Linked DNA regions of Azotobacter salinestris. The protein of the gene in region 1 interacts with the protein of each later gene in a pairwise test. Links are inferred from orthologs where the notes say so. Each region holds a gene or a part of one and is shown on either strand. Other genes may lie near its edges.

Region 1 (5,413 bases):
ACGCCATGGGCGATGCGGGAAACCATGACACCTCCGGACGCCAGCATCTGGGCGATATAATGGGCCGTGGCCTCGCCCTCCACCGTCGGGTTGGTGGCGATGATCACCTCTGCGAAGACTCCCAGCTCGATCCGCATCAACAGCTCGGGAATACCGATGGCTTCCGGACCGAGACCATCCAGGGGAGACAGATGCCCCTTGAGCACGAAGTAGCGGCCCCGATAACCGGTCTGCTCGATGGCGAACACGTCCATCGGTCCCTGCACCACACAGAGCAGGGAATCGTCGCGATGCGGATCGGCGCATTGCGGGCAGAGTTCGTCCTCGCTCAGGGTACGGCACTGTCGGCAGTGACCGACACGCTCGAGCGCCTGGGTGAGCGTCTGGGCCAGACGCACGCCGCCACTGCGATCGCGCTCGAGCAGATGCAGGGCCATGCGCTGGGCGGTTTTCTGCCCCACACCGGGAAGGATGCGCAGGGCGTCGATGAGTTGTCGGATCAGCGGACTGAAGCTCATGGGCGAACGGACCGGAGGGCAGGACAGCAGGATAGATCGCACGCAAGAACGGCGACCAGTCGGCACCCTCCCCCGCAAGCGGGAGGGGCCGGCGCGGGAAAAACCCGGGAAATGCTTAGAGCGGCATCTTGAAGCCGGGCGGCAAGCCCATGCCGGCGGTCATCCCGGCCATCTTTTCCTGATTGTTCTGCTCGATCTTGCGTACCGCATCGTTGACGGCAGCGGCGATCAGGTCCTCGAGAACCTCCTTGTCCTCCTGCATCAGGCTATCGTCCAGGGTTACGCGCCGGACATCGTGACGCCCCGTCATCACCACGCTCACCAGGCCGGCCCCGGACTGACCGGTCACCTCGGCGTTGGCCAGCTCTTCCTGCATCTTCTGCATCTTTTCCTGCATCAGCTGGGCCTGCTTCATCAGGCCGGCCATGCCACCTTTCATCATGGGAATCACCTCAGGTATTCAGGGGTTCGATGGTGCCGTCGCGGATCACCGCGGCGAACTGTTGAATCAACTGCCGGATCAGGGGATCGTCCTGAATGGACGCCTCGGCCTGGCGCTGGCGCTCGGCCCTTCGCCGTGCCGCCGCCTGGGCTGGAGTTTCCTGCTCCGGCTTGCGCAATTCGATGTCCAGCTTGAGCGTACGCCCATGATGCTGGTTCAAAGCCTCGTTCAGGCGCCGCTGCTGGGTACTGTTGAACAGTGCGGCCTGCGCCGGATCCAGATGCAGCACCCAATGGTCGCCTTCGGCCTTCACCAGGGTACAGTTGGCTGCGATGTTGGCTGTCATGCCGGCCAGTCTCAGGCGCTGGAAAAGTTCGAGCCATTCGGCCGCAAGGCCGGTGGCCGGCGCTACCGCGGGCTCGGCTTCGGGCTCCGGCTTCGCCGGAAGCGGCTCCTCGACGGGAAAGGCATCGAGGTAGGCGTAGGCCTCGACATCCACCTCCTCGGCATCCACTTCATAATAGTCATCGTCCGCCGGAGGAGGCTCTTCCCCCGTGACCGGCGCAGGCATCCTTTCCGGCGCGCGATCGGCGGCAGGAGCCGTTGACCTCTCGCACGCCAAGGAGGCTCGAGCCGGCGGACTCGGCTGATCCGATACGGCACTTTCGGGAGCCCTCTCCGTTTTCTCCGCCACAGGCGCAGTGGCCATGCCACCGACCAGCATCGCAGCCGACTTCGAGACGAGAGCGCCGGCAGCCTGCGAAGGCTCCTCCCATGGCAGATCGGGAGCTCCGGCAGGCAACCTTGGCTCTGGCGGCGATACAGGCTCGATCGGTTCGGCAAACGCCGGAGCAGCCATGGCCGAACTTTCGCCCGATACAGCCGCGGAGACGGCAGGCGACTGTGCAGAGTCAGTCTCTGCCACAGGATCGGATGGGGAATCAGCCGTGGCCGAGCGGATTCCCTGATCCTTTAGCGGCCTGCCGGGCGCTCCGCCGACATCCGCCGGACGGAACGCCAGCATGCGCAGCAGCACCATCTCGAAACCACCGCGCGGGTCCGGCGCCAGCGGCAGATCGCGACGGCCGATCAGGCCCATCTGGTAATAGAATTGCACATCTTCGGCCGGCAGCGCCTGGGCGAGGGCCAGCACCCGCTCGCGGTCGCCCTGGCCGTTGTCCACCGCCTCCGGCAGCGCCTGGGCAATGGCCACCCGATGCAGCACGTTGAGCAGCTCCGCCAGCACACCGCTCCAGTCCGGCCCCTGCTCGGCCAACTGGCGCACCGCTTCGAGCATGGCCCGGGCATCGCCCTCCAGCAGCGCCTGCAGCACACCATAGACCTGACCGTGATCGAGGGTTCCGAGCATGGCTCGCACATCGGCGGCGAGCACCCTGCCCTCGCCGAAGGCGATGGCCTGATCGGTCAGGCTCATGGCATCGCGCATCGAACCGTCGGCAGCACGACCGAGCAACCAGAGGGCATCCGACTCGAAGGGAATGCCTTCCGCGCCAAGCACGTGGGTCAGGTGCTCGACCACCCGCTCTGGCGGCATACTCTTCAGAGCGAACTGCAGACAGCGAGACAGGATGGTGACAGGCAGCTTCTGCGGATCGGTGGTCGCCAGCAGGAACTTGACGTGAGGCGGTGGCTCCTCGAGGGTCTTCAGCAGCGCGTTGAACGAGTGGCTGGAAAGCATGTGCACTTCGTCGATCAGGTAGACCTTGAAGCGTCCACGGCTTGGCGCGTACTGCACGTTGTCGAGCAGCTCGCGGGTGTCCTCCACCTTGGTGCGGCTGGCAGCATCGACCTCGATGAGATCGACGAAACGCCCCTCGTCGATTTCACGGCAGACCGAACATTGTCCGCAGGGGATAGAGCTGATGCCGGTCTCGCAATTCAGGCACTTGGCGATGATCCGCGCGATCGTGGTCTTGCCCACCCCGCGGGTGCCGGTGAACAGATAGGCATGGTGCAGGCGCTGACTGTCGAGGGCATTGATCAGTGCCTTGAGCACATGGGTCTGGCCGACCATTTCTCGGAACGAGCGGGGACGCCATTTACGTGCAAGAACCTGATAACTCATCGATACCATCGCAGCTGAACAAGCGGAGAGCGGCAATGCTAGCGGAGCAGAATGCAAATTGCATCCGCCCTGCAGGCACACCAGCCAGGACTCGGGGCAAGCCCAAGGCGCATCTCGGCCTTGCCTGAAATGCTTGGACTTGTGAAAGGACGCAAACCGACCCGAGGCTTTATCGCGGCGCGATCAGGCGCAATCTCGAGCATCGCCCGAGCCCGGAAGAGGTGCATCGGCAAGTGCCGAGCAGCCATCTGTCTACCCACATGTCTCATATGTGGAGCACCCATGTCCACCGAGACACTCGACTGTTTCAAATATGAAACACCCCTGCCCGAGGCCACCTCACCCCAAGTGCAAAGCCGCAGCCCAGGTAGCGTCATAGAGCGATCGGTGCGGGAAGGCAGGCAGTTGGAAGGATTATTGCTTCAAACAGGTAAACGCCGCTGCCTCTGGAGGTAAATGCCATGGGTATTCAATGGGCTTTCTGGTCAATCGTTTTTCTGGTGTCCATTGTCGGCGTGATCTGGCAGGGCACATACAAGGGCCGCTAGCTCGGAATCGGCCAATGCGCTCCTGGTAGCTGTCCCGGGTCTGCACCCCGACTCGCTGCCAGAGCGGAGCTTTCGATCATGAAGGCAGCCACCCAGCTCTTTATATTTCGCGGAAAGGATGGAAGCTTCACCGACCCGACATCATCTGGCTGTATCAATGCCAGCCCACCTCCCCGGCAGCCTCCTTTTCCGCCTGAAAACGGCAACTTGTTAGCAGAATTCCCTGTTTCCCGATATGAACTTCAACTCGATGGGCAGGGTCTGGTTTTCTAGTAGGTGCGTGCTTTGTTCTTTGCTCGATCTGCTCCAGCCCTCTTCGGAGGGCTTTTTTATGGTTCTTCGCAGAGTCCTGGGGAAGCGAGGATTGACAGTCAGGGAAGCAGGTAAATTGGCAGCCGCCAAACTCACCAACCGCTGCCCCCTGCTGTCTCCGGAAAACCCGGGGCGGTTCACTGATGCCAGATGGCCAGCCAGAGGCTTTTGCGCAGGCTTATATCAGCAATTGACTGTCTCCAAACGTTTTCTTTGCACGTGACAGTTGTAAATTGCGAGTAAGCCAGTAGAATTATCCGACCCACCGAGCTGGTGGGTTTCGTTATGGTGGTCCTGCCGGTCCCCCCGCAACGAGCAGCCGTGAACCCGGTCAGGCCCGGAAGGGAGCAGCCGTAGCGGTGACCTTGTGTGCCGGGGTGTGGCTGGTGGGGCCATCTCCAATCTCTAATTCGTTGATTTTCTAAAGAATTTTCTGCCAGAAGCCCAGAGTGTGACAGCGTTTAGGTACACCAAAGTGATGTATCTTCGTTAGGCTGTATCGTGCTCGTTTTCTTTCCAAGCCCCTCTGAACCGTCCCGGCTTTCCCGGAGGCTCCAACTCTTGAGAGGATGGAGCCATGAAGACAGCAACGAAGTATTCCCCGGAAGTCCGCGAGCGAGCGGTTCGTTTGGTGCTGGAGCATCAAGACGGACATGACTTGGAGTGGGCGGCGATCTGCTCAATTGCAGCCAAGATTGGTTGTACGGCCGAAACGCTGCGCCGCTGGGTGCGCTCAGGCTGAGCGCGGCAATGGCAAAGCGCGAAGGCCAGACCATCAGCGAACGCGAGCGGATCAAGGCACCGGAACGTGAGGTGCGTGAGCTGCGCCAGGCCAACGAGATCTTGCACAAGGCGTCGGCGTATTTTTTTGCCCAGGCGGAGTTCGACCGCCGCTTCAAGCCATGAAAGCATTCATCGACGAGCATCGTGCGGTTTATGGAGTCGAGCTGATCTGCCGGGTACTGCCGATCGCTCCATCGACCTACTACACCCATGCGCGTTGCCAGGCTGCCCCCGAGCGGCGTTCCCCGCGAGCACAGCGTGACGAGGTGCTGAGCGGGCATATCCAACGGATCTGGGAGGAGAATTTCCAGGCCTATGGCGTGCGCAAGGTCTGGCGGCAGCTCCAGCGCGAAGGCGTAGTGGCGGCCCGCTGCACGGTGGAACGGCTGATGCGGCGACTGGGTCTGCAAGGTGTCGTATGCGGCAAGCCGCTCAAGACCACGATCAGCGACAAGGCCAACCCATGCCCGCAGGATAAGGTCAATCGCCAGTTCCGCGCCGAGCGGCCAAACGCGCTCTGGGTGTCGGACTTCACCTCGTCAGCACTTGGCAGGGCTTCGTCTATGTGGCCTTTGTCATCGACGTATTCGCCCGGCGTAACGTCGGCTGGCGGGTGTCCAGTTCGGCCCGTACCGACTTCGTGCTCGATGCCCTGGAGCAAGCGCTGTACGCCTGCCGCCCCGTCAATCAGGGTGGGCTCATTCGCCACAGCGACCGGGGCGTG
Region 2 (5,164 bases), 630 kb from region 1 along the record:
TAGACGGTCTTGAAGGGGATCTGCCCGGTCAGGTGCAGGGACATCATGATCATCCGGGCAACCCAGAAGAAGATGATGTCGAAGCCGGTGACCAGCACGTCGGTGGGGTGGAAGGTCTTGAGGAACTCGGTCTGCGCAGGCCAGCCCAGGGTGGAGAAGGTCCACAGGCCGGAGCTGAACCAGGTGTCCAGCACGTCCTCGTCCTGGCGCAGCGGCTCGTCGTTGCGAATCGCATACTTGCTGCGCACCTCCGCCTCGTCGCGGCCGACGTAGGCGTTGCCGGCCTCGTCGTACCAGGCCGGAATGCGGTGGCCCCACCACAGCTGGCGGCTGATGCACCAGTCCTGGATGTCGCGCATCCAGGAGAAGTACATGTTCTCGTACTGCTTGGGCACGAACTGGATGGAGCCGTCCTCCACGGCGGCGATGGCCTTCTCGGCCAGCGGCTTGGTGGAAACGTACCACTGGTCGGTCAGCCAGGGCTCGATGATGGTGCCGGAGCGGTCGCCGCGCGGTACCTTCAGCGCGTGGTCGTCGATCTTCTCCAGAAGGCCCATGCCGTCGAAGTCGGCGACCACGGCCTTGCGCGCGTCGAAGCGGTCCATGCCTGCATAGCTGTCCGGCAGGGTGGGATCGATGCGCGTGTTCGGCGTGCCGTCGATGTCGAACACCTGGGCCTGGGCCAGGACCGTGGCGTTCTTGTCGAAAATGTTGATCAGCGGCAGGTGGTGGCGCTTGCCGACCTCGTAGTCGTTGAAGTCGTGGGCCGGGGTGATCTTCACGCAGCCGGTGCCGAACTCGCGGTCGACGTACTCGTCGGCGATGATCGGGATCAGGCGGTTGACCAGGGGCAGCAGCACGTGGCGGCCGATCAGGTCCTTGTAGCGCTTGTCCTCCGGATGCACGGCGACGGCGGCATCGCCCAGCATGGTTTCCGGGCGGGTGGTGGCGACCACCAGATAGCCCTTGCCCTCGCTGGTGCGGGCATCGTCGGCCAGCGGGTAGCGCAGGTGCCAGAGGTGACCCTTCTCGTCGTGGTTCTCCACCTCCAGGTCGGAGATCGCGGTGTGCAGCTTGGTGTCCCAGTTGACCAGACGCTTGCCGCGGTAGATCAGGCCGTCATCAAAGAGGCGGACGAAGGCTTCCTTGACCGCTTCGGAAAGGCCCTCGTCCATGGTGAAGCGTTCCCGCGACCAGTCCACCGAGCTGCCCAGGCGGCGGATCTGCCGGGTGATGGTGCCGCCCGACTGCTCTTTCCATTCCCAGACCTTGTCGAGGAACTTCTCGCGGCCGAGGTCGTGGCGGCTGACGCCCTGGGCTGCCAGCTGGCGCTCCACCACCATCTGGGTGGCGATGCCGGCATGGTCGGTGCCCGGCTGCCACAGGGTGTTGCGGCCCTGCATGCGGCGGAAGCGGATCAGCGCGTCCATGATCGCATTGTTGAAGCCGTGGCCCATGTGCAGGCTGCCGGTGACGTTCGGCGGCGGGATCATGATGGTGTAGGGCTCGCCGCTGCCCTGCGGGGCGAAGTAGTTCTTCGCCTCCCATTCGGCGTACCAACGGGATTCAATGGCGTGCGGCTGGTAGGTCTTGTCCATGCGGAGGAAACCCTTGTAAGACGGCTGATCTGGGGAAAACCGGGGAGTATAAAGGCAAACCCGTACCTGTGGGCTGCAATCCCTGCAAGTCTAATGGAGTGCCGTGGCGGCCGGGTGGCGGGCCGCAGGCGAAGGCTCAGGGCTTGCGCCGGGCGAGAAGCTGGTCCAGGCGGGCCTCGAGGCGGCGTTTCAGCTCGGCCTCGATCTGTGGCACGAAGTCGTCGACGACCTCCTGCAGGATCAACTGGGCCTCGGTGCGCAGGCTCTGCTCCAGGTCTGGCGGAAGCGCGGTCGGAGGCGGCCCGGCTTCCTCCTCTGCGACGGGAACGATCTCCGAGAGTAGCGGAATGTCGTCGGCGCCGAGGGTCTCGGTGAGCAGGGGCGGCAGCGCCAGGTCCTCGTCCAGCAGGTCGCGGATCGACTGCAGATCGCTCAGCAGGTGGGTGGTGTCCGGCTTGGGTTTCAGGCTGTCCATGGCACGTCAGAGGCGAGAAAGACGGTGATCCTGCAAAGCATAGCCGCGCTCGCGGTAGAAGCGGTAATTGGCGCGCGTGGCCTGGCGTATGCCCGGTTCGCTCACCACCAGTTCGGCGATCCGCTCGAAGCGTGCGCAGCAGGGCGGCACGCTCAGGGCCAGGTTGATCAGCAGCTCGTGATGGCTGCCGGGATCGTCGCCCAGGCCGAGGGCGATCGGTGCGTCGGCATCCGCCTCGAGCATGCCGTGGGGGAGGAAGGCCTCGGCCTTGAAGCTCCACAGGCGGGCATCCAGCGCCTCGCGCTGGGGCGCGTCCTGGCAGTGCACATAGACGCGATGGCCCAGGCGCCAGGCCTTTTCCGCCAGCTTGCAGGCGAAGTTCAGGCGCGCCGCCGGATCTGCGGAGGGCAGGATATAGAAGTCGACCTGGGGCATGGAGTCCTCGGCTGTGCGGGAGCGGGCCGGCCGCTCCCGCGGTCGCTCACGGGGCGCTGCGGTCCAGCAGGAACTGGGTCAGCAGCGGAACCGGGCGGCCGGTGGCGCCCTTTTCCTTGCCGCCGCTGATCCAGGCGGTGCCGGCGATGTCCAGGTGCGCCCAGTGGTATTTCTTGGCGAAGCGCGAGAGGAAGCAGGCGGCGGTGATGGTGCCGGCCTTGGGGCCGCCGATGTTGGCCATGTCGGCGAACGGGCTGTCGAGCTGCTCCTGGTACTCCTCGAACAGCGGCAGCTGCCAGGCGCGGTCGGCGGCATGTTCGCCGGCCTTGAGGATCTGGCGGATCAGGCCGTCGTGGTTGCCCATCAGGCCCGAGGCCTGGGTGCCCAGGGCGGTGATGCAGGCGCCGGTGAGGGTGGCGACGTCGATCACCGCCTGCGGCTTGAAGCGTTCGGCGTAGGTGAGGGTGTCGCACAGCACCAGGCGGCCTTCGGCGTCGGTGTTGAGAATCTCCACGGTCTGCCCGCTCATGCTGGTGACGATGTCGCCGGGGCGGGTGGCGCCGCCGCTGGGCATGTTCTCGGCACAGGCCAGAAGGCCCACGACGTTGAGCGGCAGTCCCAGCTCGAGCAGGGCGCGGAAGGTGCCGAGCACGCTGGCGGCACCGCACATGTCGTACTTCATCTCGTCCATGCCCGAGCCCGGCTTGAGGCTGATGCCGCCGCTGTCGAAAGTGATGCCCTTGCCGACCAGCACGACCGGCTGCTCGTCCTTCCGGCCGCCCTGGTAGTTGAGCACGATCAGCCGTGGCGGCTGGTCGCTGCCCTGGGCCACGGCGAGGAAGGCGCCCATGCCGAGCTCCTTGAGCTTCTTCTCGTCGAGCACTTCGACCTTCAGGGTGCCGTAGGCCTTGGCCAGCGCCTTGGCTTCATCGGCCAGGGAGGTCGGATGGCAGAGGTTCGGCGGCAGGTTGCCGAGGTCGCGGGTCAGGGCCAGGCCGTTGACGATCGCCTGGGCGTGGCTCGCGGCGCGCTCCATGTCGGCCTGGCTGGCCTTGTCGCAGACCAGGACCAGCTTCTTCAGGGACGGCGCGCTGGCCTTCTCGCTCTTGAAGCGATCGAACACGTAGGTGGCGTCGAGCAGGGTCTCGGCCAGCAGGCGGGCCTTGCCGTAGGTGTCGCGCCCCTTGACGTGGAGTTCGCCCAGGGTCAGGGCGGCGTCGCTGCCGCCGAGGCCCTTCAGCACCCCGTAGGCGGCGGCGACGATCTTGCGGAACTGGCGGTCGCTCAGCTCGCTCTCCTTGCCTGCGCCGACCAGCAGCACGCGTTCGGCCTTGAGGTTCGGCAGTTGGTGCAGCAGCAGGGTCTGTCCGGCCTTGCCGGCGAGGTCGCCGCGCTTGAGGGCGGCCGACAGGGCGCCGTCGGTGGCCTGGTCGATGGCCTTGGCGGTGGCGCCCAGTTTGCGGCCTTCGCCGACGGCAACCACCAGCGTTGCAGTTTTCAGGGTTTGCGGGCTGGCACTTTTGACAACGAGTTGCATGGCGTGATGTCCCCAAGACAAAGGGTCTGGTTTGCAGGATAATGCCGGTCTTTTTTGTGGCGCGTTGCGGGCCGCTGGGAGTGCTGCGTTCGGCCATCGGTGCGGGATCGGGTTGGCATCCTTTCACGTCAGGGACACTGCACAACCTTGCCTGGTCTTGCCCCGTCCGGCCCGCGTGGCCTCTTCGACGGCCCGTGGGGCGGTGGGTCGGCAACGAGACGGCTAGTTTGAGCACAGCCGCCTGAGCCTGACAACCCTGGAGTGTCTGGTTTGATCATCCCTCGCTATCTTTCCCGTGAGCTGCTGATGACGCTGAGCGCGGTCAGTGCCGTGCTGCTGGCGATCATCATGAGTGGCCGCTTCATCAAGTATCTGGCGCAGGCCGCCCAGGGTCTGCTCGACCCGGGCGTGTTGCTGCAGATCATGCTTTACCGGATGCCCAGCTTCCTTGAGCTGATCCTGCCGCTGGGGCTGTTTCTCGGCATCCTGCTGGCCTACGGCCGACTGTATCTCGACAGCGAAATGACCGTGCTGGCGGCGACCGGCATGAGCCCGCAGCGCCTGGTCGCCTATACCCTGGTGCCGGCCATTCCGGTCGCCGCACTGGTTGCCTGGATGAGCCTGGGGCTGGCGCCCCAGGGGATACGCATGGTCGAGCAACTGCTCAACGAGCAGAAGGCTCTGACTGAGTTCGACACCCTGGTACCGGGCCGCTTCCAGACCATGAAGGATGGCTCGCGGGTGACCTATGTCGAGGATCTGACCGACGATCGCACCGAACTCTCCAGCGTGTTCATCAGCGAGAAGCGGATGTCCCGCGACGGCGGGAAGGAGCGCGGCATCGCCGTGCTGGTGGCGGAGGGCGGTCGCCAGGAGGTGCAGGCGGACGGTAGCCGCTATCTGATCCTGCAGAACGGCTATCGCTATGACGGCAATCCTGGCGAGGCCGACTACCGGGTGATCCGCTACGACACCTACGGCGTGTTGCTGGCCAAGCCGGCGGTGAGCAGCGAGATCAACGAGCGCGAGGCGATTCCCACCCGCGAGTTGATCGGCAGCGACCTGCCGCGTCATCAGGCCGAGCTGCAATGGCGCCTTTCCCTGCCCCTGCTGGTGTTC
Region 3 (5,218 bases), 3.9 Mb from region 1 along the record:
CGCGAAGCCTTCGCGCATGCGTGCCCAGATATCCTGGGGCTGCGCAGTGGCAGCCTGGTCCCGCCACTGGACCTCGCGCTTGGGCTTCGCGGCCAGGCGCGCATATTCGTCATCGTTGCGCTCGCTGGTGCTCTGACAGCCGGCCAGGGCTGTGGCCAGGAAAATGACGATAAATGGAGTGCGCCGCGCCAATATGCCCGGGGCAACATCCTTGTTGAAGGGTAAGTTTGACATGGGCGGAAAGGGGTCCGGGCAAAAAAGTGGGCCGATTCTAGGAAGCGCCCCGAAGAGGGGTCAACCCGTCGGGGACTTTCAAACTGTAGGCCGCTGCCTAGAAATTGTCCTTCCATGCCCGCAACTCGGCGAAAACTTGATCTGGGTCAATGGATGCCCGGCCACTGCGGCGGGCCATTTTTTCTTTAATGGAGGTTTCCCCGGTGCGCAGAAAGGGGTTGGTATCCCGCTCTAGGGCCAGGTTCGACGGCAGACTGCTTCGTCCCGCAGCGCGCCAGGCGCTCACCTCGGCCAGGCGCCGGGCGATGGCAGGGTTTTCCGGCTCCACCGCCTGGGCGAAGCGCAGATTGCTCAGGGTGTATTCATGGGTGCAGTACACCAGGGTCGCCTCGGGCAACCCGGCCAGACGGTTCAGCGATCGATGCATCTGGCTCGGCGTGCCCTCGAAGAGACGTCCGCAGCCGGCGGCGAACAGGGTGTCGCCGCAGAACAGCCAGGGCTGCACGGCAGCATGGAAATAGGCGATGTGGCTGCGAGTATGGCCCGGCACCTCGAAAACCCTGAAGGTACAGCCGAGGACGTCGACGGTTTCGCCGTCGCGAAGCGTGAGATCCACTGCCGGAATACGCTCGTCGTCGGGGCCCAGCACCCGAGCCCCGGTCGCCTGCTTGAGGGGTTCCACGCCGCTGATGTGGTCGGCGTGATGGTGGGTGATCAGGATATCGGCGAGTTGCCAGCCGGGGTTCGCGTCCAGCCAGGCGAGCACCGGGACGGCATCGCCGGGGTCGACCACGGCGATGCGCCGGGTGGCCGGATCCTCTAGCAGCCAGATGTAGTTGTCCTGGAAGGCGGGGAGTGCGTCGATCCGTACCATGCTGTATTCGCGGGCGTCCCGGATCCTGGGCGGGCCGGGCGCTTCCGCGTTCTCCTGTCGAGTCTGTTCATCGAGAGTTGAAGGGGTTGCGGCCGCCCCTCAAGGATGGCGGCAGCGCTCGCCGGGGGCGTGTTGACGCTGGCGATCGCTAAACTTAAAAGAGTTCGTCCCATCTTAGACCGAGCGTCCGCACACAGGGAGCCTTCATGACCGACCAACCCTTCGCCAACGCCGATCCCCGGTGGCTGTCACTGATGAGCGATGCCCGCGACTGGTTCTCCACGCCTCTGGGGCAGCAGATGCTGCAGGAGGAGCGGCGTCTGCTCAAGGAGGAACTGGCGCGCTTCTTCGGCGGCTACCTGGTGCATTACGGTCCGCCGGGCGAGTTCGAGGGAGCCGGGCAGATCCGCTGCTGCGTGCGTCTGGGCGCACCCTTGCCGGGGGTGCAGATCGTCTGCGAGGAGCACGCCTGGCCACTGGCCGAGCATGCCGCCGACGTGGTGGTGCTGCAGCACGCGCTGGATTTCAGCCTGTCGCCCCATGCGTTGCTGCGCGAGGCGGCGCGCAGCGTTCGTCCCGGCGGTCACCTGCTCGTGGTCGGCATCAATCCGCGCAGCCTCTGGGGGCTGCGTCGCCATTTCGCCGGCGATGTGTTGCGCCAGGCCCGCTGCATCGGTTCCAGTCGGGTTGGCGACTGGCTGGCGCTGCTCGGCTTCGCGCTGGAGAAACGCCGCTTCGGGTGTTATCGTCCGCCGCTTTCATCCTGCGTCTGGCAATCCCGCACCGCGCGTCTGGAGTCCTGGGGCGAGTCCTGGCAGATGCCGGGCGGCGGCTTCTACCTGCTGGTGGTGCGCAAGCTGGTGGTCGGCCTGCGGCCGCTGCCGCAGAGTCGCCGGGAGCCCATCGGCAAGCTGCTGCCGCTGCCGGTGGTCAAGGTCAGCCGGCGCGCGTCGAAACATGGGGCTTGAGTGAGCGACAAGGTCGAAATCTATACCGACGGTGCCTGCAAGGGTAACCCCGGTCCCGGGGGATGGGGCGCATTGCTGGTCTGCCGGGGCGTCGAGCGCGAGCTCTGGGGGGGCGAGGCGGAAACCACCAACAACCGCATGGAGCTGACCGCGGCCATCCGCGCGCTGGCCGAGCTCAAGCGACCCTGCGAAGTGCATCTGACCACCGACTCCGAGTACGTGATGCGCGGAATTCAGGAATGGCTGCCGAACTGGAAGAGGCGCGGCTGGAAGACCGCCGCGCGCCAGCCGGTGAAGAACGCCGACCTCTGGCAGCAGCTCGACGAGCAGGTCGGTCGCCATCAGGTCAGCTGGAGCTGGGTGCGCGGCCATACCGGCCATCCCGGCAACGAGCGAGCCGACCTGCTGGCCAACCGCGGCGTCGCCGCCGCCCGCGCACAACAGAAGCACAGCCTCTAGACCCCTTTCGGAGATATCGATAGATGCGCAGTGTCGTACTGGATACCGAAACCACCGGCATGCCGGTGACCGAAGGCCACCGGATCATCGAGATCGGTTGTGTCGAGCTGCTCGGCCGGCGTCTCACCGGGCGGCATTTCCACGTCTATCTGCAGCCAGACCGCGCGGTGGACGAGGGCGCCATCGCAGTACATGGCATCACCAACGAATTTCTTGCCGACAAGCCGCGTTTTGCCGATATCGCCGAGGAGTTCTTCGAGTTCATCAAGGGCGCCCAGCTGATCATCCACAACGCGGCGTTCGATATCGGCTTCATCGAGAATGAGTTCGTCCGGCTGGGACAGGCCGAGCGCGCCGAGATCGGCGCCCACTGCAAGGTGCTCGACACCCTGCTGATGGCCCGCGAGCGCCATCCCGGCCAGCGCAACAGCCTCGACGCCCTGTGCAAGCGCTACGACGTCGACAATTCCAACCGCGACCTGCACGGCGCGCTGCTCGACGCCGAGATCCTCGCCGACGTCTGGCTGGCCATGACTGGCGGGCAGACGCACTTGTCGCTGTCCGGCGAGGGCGGCGAGGGCGGTCGCGCCCAGTCGTCGGCGATCCGCCGGCTGCCGCAGGACCGTCAGCGCACCCGGGTGATCCGCGCCAGCGAGCCGGAGCTGGCCGCCCATGCCGAGCGGCTGGCGGCGATCGAGAAGGCCGCCGGCAGTCCGGCGCTGTGGATTCAGATGGAGCAGGCGCAGCAGCAGTAGCCGGGGGGGCGGCGCTCTGGCTTATCCTGAGGGAAATCTCCCCCAGGACATGGATCGTGTACAAAGACCTCGATTTTCCGATTCTCATCGTCCATCGCGACATCAAGGCCGACAGCGTCGCCGGCGAACGCGTGCGGGCGATCGCCCGAGAGCTGGAGCAGAGCGGCTTCAGCATCCTTTCCACCGCCAGCTCCAGCGAAGGGCGCATCGTCGCCTCGACCCACCACGGCCTGGCCTGCGTCCTGGTCGCCGCCGAGGGGGCAGGGGAAAACCAGCGCCTGCTGCAGGACATGCTCGAGCTGATCCGTCTCGCCCGCTCCCGGGCCCCGCAACTGCCGATCTTCGCCCTCGGCGAGCAGGTCACTATCGAGAACGCACCGGCCGAGGCGATGGCCGATCTCAACCAGCTGCGCGGCATCCTCTATCTGTTCGAGGACACCGTGCCCTTCCTGGCCCGCCAGGTGGCCCGCGCCGCCCGCAGCTACCTGGCCGGCCTGCTGCCGCCGTTCTTCAGCGCACTGGTCGAGCACACCCTGCAGTCCAACTACTCCTGGCACACGCCCGGCCACGGCGGCGGCGTGGCCTATCGCAAGAGCCCGGTGGGCCAGGCCTTCCACCAATTCTTCGGCGAGAACACCCTGCGCTCCGACCTCTCGGTGTCGGTGCCGGAGCTCGGCTCGCTGCTCGACCACACCGGCCCTCTGGCTGCCGCGGAGGCACGAGCAGCCCGCAATTTCGGCGCCGATCACACCTTTTTCGTAATCAACGGCACCTCGACCGCCAACAAGATCGTCTGGCATTCCATGGTCGCCCGCGACGACCTGGTGCTGGTCGACCGCAACTGTCACAAGTCGATCGTCCACGCCATCGTCATGACCGGAGCGATCCCCCTCTATCTGGTGCCGGAGCGCAACGAACTGGGCATCATCGGGCCGATTCCGCTCGGTGAGTTCAGCCGCGAGTCGATCGCCGCGAAGATTGCCGCCAACCCGTTGGCGCGCGGGCGTGAATCCCGTGTGAAGCTCGCGGTGGTGACCAATTCCACCTACGACGGCCTCTGCTACAACGCCGAGCTGATCAAGCAGACCCTGGGCGCTAGCGTCGAGGTGCTGCACTTCGATGAGGCCTGGTTCGCCTATGCCGCCTTCCACGAATTCTATGTGGGGCGCTACGGTATGGGGACCACGCGCGCTCCGGACAGTCCGCTGGTGTTCAGCACCCACTCCACCCACAAGCTGCTGGCGGCCTTCAGCCAGGCCTCGATGATCCACGTGCAGGACGGCGGCCGCCGCCAGCTGGACCGCGACCGCTTCAACGAAGCCTTCATGATGCACATCTCCACTTCGCCGCAATACGGCATCCTGGCTTCGCTGGACGTCGCCTCGGCGATGATGGAGGGGCCGGCCGGCCGCTCGCTGATCCAGGAGACCTTCGACGAGGCGCTCAGCTTCCGGCGCGCCCTGGCGAACCTGCGCAAGAGCCTGGCGCCGGACGACTGGTGGTTCGATATCTGGCAGCCGCCGCTCGGTGCGACCGGGGAGCAGGGGGCCGCTGCCGACTGGCTGCTGACCCCGGCGGCCGACTGGCACGGCTTCGATGCCCTGCCCGAGGACTATGTGCTGCTCGATCCGATCAAGGTCACCCTGGTGACCCCGGGGTTGAGTGTCGGCGGGCAGCCGGCCGGTCAGGGCATTCCGGCGGTGGTGGTGGGCCGCTTCCTCTGGGAGCGTGGCCTGGTGGTGGAAAAGACCGGCCTGTATTCCTTCCTGGTGCTGTTCTCCATGGGCATCACCAAGGGCAAGTGGAGCACCCTGCTGACCGAACTGCTGGAGTTCAAGCGCTGCTACGACGCCAACCTGCCGCTGGAGCAGGTGCTGCCGTCCATCGCCCAGGCCGGCGGTGCCCGCTATGCCGGCATGGGGCTGCGC

Evidence for each region.
Region 2: the proteins of dnaX (region 1) and GCU53_RS18100 interact in binary tests that used the Escherichia coli proteins (3 or more experiments, as listed by UniProt). The link is inferred for Azotobacter salinestris from one-to-one orthologs.
Region 3: the proteins of dnaX (region 1) and dnaQ interact in binary tests that used the Escherichia coli proteins (3 or more experiments, as listed by UniProt). The link is inferred for Azotobacter salinestris from one-to-one orthologs.

The regions. Positions count from the first base shown.
Region 1 is NZ_CP045302.1:4,492,036-4,497,448, reverse strand. The notes cover bases 509-3,498. They hold dnaX (DNA polymerase III subunit gamma/tau), read right to left. Parts: upstream 3,047-3,498; coding sequence 971-3,046; downstream 509-970. Other genes in these bases: GCU53_RS21175 (YbaB/EbfC family nucleoid-associated protein), read right to left, coding at 634-960; recR (recombination mediator RecR), read right to left, coding at 509-518. Also shown: more of recR, read right to left, coding at 1-508; GCU53_RS21165 (hypothetical protein), read left to right, coding at 3,673-3,867. UniProt on the Escherichia coli protein: Part of the beta sliding clamp loading complex, which hydrolyzes ATP to load the beta clamp onto primed DNA to form the DNA replication pre-initiation complex.
Region 2 is NZ_CP045302.1:3,862,220-3,867,383, forward strand. Bases 795-3,535 are described here. They hold GCU53_RS18100 (DNA polymerase III subunit chi), read right to left. Parts: upstream 2,509-3,535; coding sequence 2,080-2,508; downstream 795-2,079. Other genes in these bases: GCU53_RS18090 (valine--tRNA ligase), read right to left, coding at 795-1,598; GCU53_RS18095 (DNA polymerase III subunit chi), read right to left, coding at 1,735-2,073; GCU53_RS18105 (leucyl aminopeptidase), read right to left, coding at 2,555-3,535. In the rest of the region: more of GCU53_RS18090, read right to left, coding at 1-794; more of GCU53_RS18105, read right to left, coding at 3,536-4,045; LPS export ABC transporter permease LptF, read left to right, coding at 4,316-5,164. UniProt on the Escherichia coli protein: Part of the beta sliding clamp loading complex, which hydrolyzes ATP to load the beta clamp onto primed DNA to form the DNA replication pre-initiation complex.
Region 3 is NZ_CP045302.1:623,755-628,972, reverse strand. The notes cover bases 1,630-4,424. They hold dnaQ (DNA polymerase III subunit epsilon), read left to right. Parts: upstream 1,630-2,558; coding sequence 2,559-3,290; downstream 3,291-4,424. Other genes in these bases: GCU53_RS02870 (arginine/lysine/ornithine decarboxylase), read left to right, coding at 3,347-4,424; rnhA (ribonuclease HI), read left to right, coding at 2,077-2,535; GCU53_RS02885 (class I SAM-dependent methyltransferase), read left to right, coding at 1,630-2,076. In the rest of the region: GCU53_RS02895 (lytic transglycosylase domain-containing protein), read right to left, coding at 1-234; gloB (hydroxyacylglutathione hydrolase), read right to left, coding at 332-1,108; more of GCU53_RS02885, read left to right, coding at 1,315-1,629; more of GCU53_RS02870, read left to right, coding at 4,425-5,218. UniProt on the Escherichia coli protein: DNA polymerase III is a complex, multichain enzyme responsible for most of the replicative synthesis in bacteria. The epsilon subunit contain the editing function and is a proofreading 3'-5' exonuclease.